3 regions of the Shewanella livingstonensis genome follow, and region 3 is predicted to be linked to each of the others. Evidence: predicted binding sites of a transcription regulator. Region 3 holds the regulator's gene; each other region holds the start of a gene.

Region 1 (2,212 bases), 290 kb from region 3:
TACTTCTGGTTGGCTGTAAACATACAGCGGCTTGATGTGGTCATGAGTTGTAGCCAGTTGATCAACATGATTTTTAAACGCGTGCACATCACTATTAATGGCGGCATGGATAAAGCGAATATCACGACCTGAACCGGCTTCAGTATTGAGCATACTAATGGCTGGAGTGATACCAACACCACCAGTAAGTAAAATTAATGGCTTGTTGTTTTTACGTAAGGTGAAATCACCACTTGGTGCGCGTAACTTCACCTTATCGCCTAACTGAATATTGTTATGTAAGTGATTTGATACCACACCATTAGGTTCACGCTTGACGCTAATTCTGAGGTAATCATTACCTGCCGCGTCAGATAAGCTGTAGTTACGACGCATTGATACACCATCAATATCATCAAATACCAGTGTTAGAAATTGGCCAGCTTCAAAACTTGGTAAGCCTTTGTCATCAAATGGTTGAAAGTAGAATGAGGTAATAACTGAGCTTTCATCCACGCGTTTGACTAAAATAAACTCACGCTCCCCACGCCAGCTACCGGTTTTCTGTTCATTCGCACTATAAATGGTTTCTTCTGCTTCAATCAAAATGTTGGCTAATTGGCCATAAGCTTTAGCCCATGCGTCAATTACTTCGTCTGTAGCGGCATCACCAAGCACAGTTTTAATCGCCTGCAATAAACAGCTGCCAACAGCGTCATATTGATCAGGTAAAATACCTAATGCCACATGTTTTTGAACGATTTTACTCACTGCGGCGCTTAAATTACCCAGTTCATCAATATTGGCACCGTAAGCAATCACCGCATTCGCCAACGCTTTAGGCTGTGTGCCTTTACCTTGGTTGGTTTGATTGAAAAAAGGTAACACTTCAGGATGCTGGGCAAACAATAAAGGGTAAAAATGGCTGGTGATGTCATTAGCGTAAATTTGCAGAGCCGGAACGGTGGCTTTAATAATTTTAACAGTTGCAGTGTCTAACATTAATGATTCCTCTTAGGGAGTAAAATAGCGATAAGCTTCAATCAATTACCTTGTTATACCAATAACATTACACATAACGTGCCAACTTTCATCCTTCTGATTTATATGGAATAAATTTTAACAAGGTTAATTTGACCTAGATCAATAATTATGTCAAATTAACCTAAATTAGGTTTATTTGACTTATTATGAATATTGTTCCCTTTATCGACATTATAGAAGACTTAAATCGTGACCTGATAAAATCGGAGCGTTACTTACGACTGATTTTGGCTATTCAGCGTGCTATTCCATGTGACGTGGTGGCCTTACTGAAGCTTAAGCACGATCATCTGGTGCCTGTTGCGGTGGTGGGATTAAAACAAGAAGCATTAGCGAGGCAATTTTTAATTAACCACCATCCTCGTTTACAACATATTTTAGCCAACCCGCACATTACCCGTTTTGATGCAGAATCTACTCTTCCCGATCCTTATGATGGTTTAGTCGATGACGGTAGTGAACAATTGCACGTGCATGATTGTATGGGCAGCACTATTTATATCGATGGTAAAGCGTGGGGCGTGTTAACTTTAGATGCAATGAAAGCCGGTAGCTTTGATTCGCTTAACCCAACCGAAACCCGTGCATACATTGCCGCCGTGGCTGCAGCAATTAATACCAGTGAACATATTGAAGCATTAGAAGCTCAAGTTGAACGTAATCATCAAGTGGCGCAGTGCATGTTAGCGACTGCAGGGCCGTCGAGTATTATTGGTAACAGTGTCGCAATTACCGATTTATTGTCAGAGATAAATACCGTTGCCACTAGTGACTTATCGGTATTAATTACCGGTGAAACCGGCGTAGGTAAAGAGCTGGTTGCCAAAAGTATTCATCAGCAATCACGTCGCAGTGAGCAACCGTTAGTGCAAATTAACTGTGCTGCATTGCCAGAAAGCATTGTTGAAAGTGAACTCTTTGGCCATGTAAAAGGCGCATATTCTGGTGCGGTAAGTGATCGCCGTGGCCGCTTTGAATTGGCCGATGGTGGCACGTTATTTTTAGACGAAGTGGGTGAGTTACCACTTGCCGTGCAGGCTAAGTTATTGCGTGCGCTACAAAATGGTGAAATTCAACGTGTCGGCAGCGATAACATTGTCGTGGTTGATGTCAGAATTATTGCGGCCACTAATCGTAATTTACAACTCGAGGTAAAAGAAGGTCGCTTTAGGGCCGATTTGTATCATCG
Region 2 (2,212 bases), 2.3 Mb from region 3:
CGAGTATTATTAGACATAGAATCATAGAAAATAGTGATTCTGTCTTCCTGATAATTGTCTGCCCATGCTAAGTATTGATGAATAATTTGAGCCGGATTATCGCGCCACACCACACCATGAGAAGTCGCAATAATATCTACCCGCAGGTTAAAACTCAGCACCTCGTTAATTTTAGCGGTAACTAGTGAGCTAAACGGAGTTAAAATATTGGAGTAATAACGTAAGCATTGATCCATTAATTCAATTTGATCAACTTCATCATTAAACAGGTGCTCATCGCAGTAATGCTGTCCGAATGCATCGTTACTGAATAAGACTGCATCTTCGGTTAAATAGGTCATCATACTGTCAGGCCAATGGAGCATAGGGGTTTCTATAAACACTAATTGCTTGCCGTTACCGATATCTAAAGTATCGCCCGTTTTGACAATATTGAAATTCCATTCTGGATGATGGTGTAAGCCAGTAATTGAGTCGATAGCATTTTCGGTACAGTAAATCGGCGTGTTAGGAATTTTAGCCATCAAAGCTGCCAGAGCACCAGAGTGATCTTCTTCAGCATGATTAATCACAATATAATCAATCTTATCCAGATCAATCTCCATCTCAAGGTTTTGAATAAACTGTAAGCTGAAACGATGGTCAACAGTATCGATTAAGACATTTTTTTGTTCACGGATAAGGTAACTATTGTAACTCGTGCCTTTAGTGGTTTTATATTCAGTGCCATGAAAGTCTAATATTTCCCAATCACGTTGGCCAACCCAGTCGATATTGTTTTTAATGTGAATTGTCATATATACACCTGTAATAAATTTAACGTTAAAGTTGATAAGGATATTTCAAAAGTTAACTTCGTTATTGCAGGTGGCATGCCAACTATTTAAGTCTTTGATTGATAATGATAATATCCATTACCGAATATAAGTGGTGTCATTAGGACAACTCCTGGCGGTGTCATATATACATCATGGTGTCATAATGACCGTGACTGGTTAGACTTTATGCTAAGATTACTGATGACTATTTATCGTTAGCCAAGTCGCTGGTGATCTTCATTTGCTTGTTGCGAGTGAATCAAGTTTAAATTAGCATTAATAGCTTACGTGACCAATTATTATGGTGCGGGTGAGTGCCTAATAATGTAGGCCTACAAACGGTCTGTATGAGTTTGATATAGTTATTAATCAATTATTGATAATTTCAGAATGGATTTTGGCTTTGTTTGAACGTTTCCTGACTAGTCGCTGATGAGTAGACAGTTTGCTTAAAATCTTACAGTGCCATATAGCATTACATTTAACCTTCTATATTACGGTGACATTATCGAGGTCTTGTTGTTCCTTTAATGTGCGATCTTGTTGAATGTCACAAACAATATTACGGCCGCTATTTTTGGCTTTATACAAAGCAATATCGGCAAGTTTGATTAGGTCCTCCAATTCGTTTATCTGGTCATTATAATCTGCCACGCCAAAACTTGCGGTTATTGACAGCGAACCGCCATTGTCTAAAATCGTCATTTTTTGTATATTATTGCGGATGATATTAGCGAGATTAATGGCAACAAGTTTATTAGTGTTAGGTAAGAAAATGATAAATTCTTCACCTCCCCAGCGCGCTAAAATATCACTTTTTCTAATGTGTTGTTTTAACGTGTAAGCAATACTCTTAAGGACCGTATCTCCCGCAGCATGACCATAATCATCGTTTATTTTTTTAAACCAATCGATATCTAACAGGATCATTGAAAAGGTTTGCTGATTTCTAATGCCTAAATCCCATAGGGGATTAACGGCAATGGTAAAGGCGCGGCGATTATATAACTCAGTTAAGTGATCTAACTGGGCGGTCACTTCTGCATTAATACGTGCTTTATCCACTTCTTTTAAATTAAATGCCAATGCTAAGGCTAAAATAGACATTTCAATTAGCATACCTATCTCAATACTGTGAAATAGCAGAGTGTTATAAGGAATAATGCCCCAAGTTGTTGCCGCAGAGGTCGCTGCTCCGCCGGCTCCGAGAAACACTGCAGGAATAAAAAATTTAACGGTATTGTGGCCCTTTTTTAATGCTAACAACCCTAAAGAGATAAAAATAACCACTAATAACGACGTCAGTACGACACCTACGTTAACGGTGAGTAATTGGTCAGCATTAATAAAAAGGCTGACCATTAACAACACTAATCCTGCATATATCCATATCC
Region 3 (2,212 bases):
TGTATGTGGCAATCCATTACATTTTTTGAGATTGTCATTTTTATGGAAATCATCTAGGGATAAGCGGTAAATGAAAGCGTCACTCCAACTTAAAATGGGTCAACACTTAACCATGACCCCACAATTGCAGCAAGCCATTCGCTTACTGCAATTATCGTCATTGGAGCTACAGCAAGAAATCCAACAAGCATTGGATTCAAATCCATTACTTGAAATAGAAGATGAGTTTCCTGAAGCAAAAGATCCCATAAAAGAACATCGTGACCAAGCTGATACCGACTTTAGTGACAACAGCATAGTCAATGTTGAAAAAGACACCTCCACAGTCGACACAGCAGAATCCATGACCAAAGAAACCATGGATGATTTAGCCATGGATACCACATGGGATGAGGTCTATACCGCCTCACCGATGTCGGGTTCAGGCAGTGCGAGCATGCGCGATGATGACATGCCTTTCCAAGGTGAAACTACCGAAGGTTTGTATGAACATTTAGAATGGCAAAAAAATCTTACGCCATTTTCAGAGACCGATTTGGCGATTGCTACAGCCATTATTGATGCCATAGATGAACGCGGCTATTTAACCCAAAGCACTGAAGACATTCTCGAAGCCATGGGCGATGAAAATGTTGAGCTCGATGAAGTTGAAGCAGTATTAAAACGCATTCAACACTTTGACCCCGTTGGCGTTGCTGCACGTGATTTAAGTGAATGTTTGATCATTCAATTAGCCCAATATGCCAATACAACACCACATATTGATAATGCTCGACTGCTAATTAAAAACTATTTAGATTTAATTGCTGGCCGTGATTTCAGATTATTAATGCGTAAAACTAAGCTAAAAGAAAATGAATTGCGTGATGCCATCACCCTAATCCAGTCACTCAATCCCCGTCCGGGCTTATTAATTACCGCCATTGATGACGAATACGTCATCCCAGATGTCACAGTACTAAAGAAAAATGGCCGTTGGGTTGTAGAGTTAAATCCAGACAATATGCCTAAGATTGGCGTTAATCAGCAATATGCCGCGATGGCCAGAAATAGTAAAAGCTCATCTGACAGTCAATTTATTCGCGGTCACTTGCAAGAGGCTAAATGGTTTATTAAAAGTATCGAAAGCCGCAATGATACCTTACTCAAGGTAGCCAACTGCATTGTGAAATTTCAGCAAGGCTTCTTTGAATATGGTGAAGAAGCTATGAAGCCTATGGTACTTAATGACATAGCTGAAGCGGTAGAAATGCATGAATCAACTATTTCGCGTGTCACCACACAGAAATATATGCACACTCCTCGTGGGCTATTTGAACTAAAATACTTCTTCTCTAGTCATGTCAGCACAGATGATGGCGGGGAATGCTCATCAACAGCCATTCGTGCTTTTATCAAAAAGCTGGTTGCTGCAGAAAACCAGAAAAAACCGTTAAGTGACAGTAAAATGGCTCAACTTCTGGCAGAACAGGGCATAAACGTTGCTCGTCGTACGATTGCAAAATACCGTGAAGCAATGATGATCCCGCCCTCAAACCAACGTAAGAGTTTATAATCTACAGGTAATGGAGGAATTTTTATGCAAATAAATTTAACTGGGCGTCATGTCGACATAACCGAATCTTTACGTGAATACGTGCAAGGTAAATTTTCAAAGCTTGAACGGCACTTCGATCAGATCCATAATGTACACGTTGTGCTCAATGTAGAAAAATTACAACAAAAAGCAGAAGCTAAAATCAACCTTAATGGTGCAGAGATTTTTGCCATGTCAGAAAGTAATGATATGTATGCTGCTATAGACGCCCTGATCGATAAACTCGACCGTCAGGTAATTAAACACAAAGAGAAGTATACAAAACACTAACGATGGAACTTTGTACCATTCTGCAGCCGGAATGCACTACCTGTGCCACACCGGGCAGTAAGAAAAAAGTACTGGAACTCATCAGCAATTTAGTCGCTGCCCAGTACCCAACCCTGTCTTCGCAAGAGGTTTTTGAAAGCCTATTAGCGAGAGAGAAAATGGGTAGCACAGGTATAGGAAATGGCATTGCGATACCTCATGGTCGGTTGACGACCATTGATCACCCTATTGCGATATTTGTTAAATGTGAAGAAGCCATTGCCTTTGATGCAATAGATAAGCAGCCCGTGGATATTTTATTTGCTTTGTTAGTACCAGCAGATCAGTGCCAGCAACATTTAGGCA

The links. The regulator sigma-54, encoded in region 3, starts transcription at its own class of promoters, with help from an activator protein. The targets are predictions, from matches to a motif close to GTTGGCACGNNNNTNGNNT.
Region 1: hmpA (NO-inducible flavohemoprotein) is a predicted target of sigma-54. The motif match lies at 1,049-1,067, and genes of this name have one in related genera.
Region 2: norV (anaerobic nitric oxide reductase flavorubredoxin) is a predicted target of sigma-54. The motif match lies at 862-880, and genes of this name have one in related genera.

The regions. Positions count from the first base shown of each region.
Region 1 is NZ_CP034015.1:4,700,306-4,702,517, reverse strand. Features, by position in the region: gene hmpA (NO-inducible flavohemoprotein) at 1-981, opposite strand, end outside; gene norR (nitric oxide reductase transcriptional regulator NorR) at 1,170-2,212, shown strand, end outside.
Region 2 is NZ_CP034015.1:2,155,336-2,157,547, forward strand. Features, by position in the region: gene norV (anaerobic nitric oxide reductase flavorubredoxin) at 1-797, opposite strand, end outside; gene EGC82_RS09310 (sensor domain-containing diguanylate cyclase) at 1,308-2,212, opposite strand, start outside.
Region 3 is NZ_CP034015.1:4,406,745-4,408,956, forward strand. Features, by position in the region: gene EGC82_RS19205 (RNA polymerase factor sigma-54) at 71-1,555, shown strand; gene hpf (ribosome hibernation promoting factor) at 1,580-1,867, shown strand; gene ptsN (PTS IIA-like nitrogen regulatory protein PtsN) at 1,870-2,212, shown strand, end outside.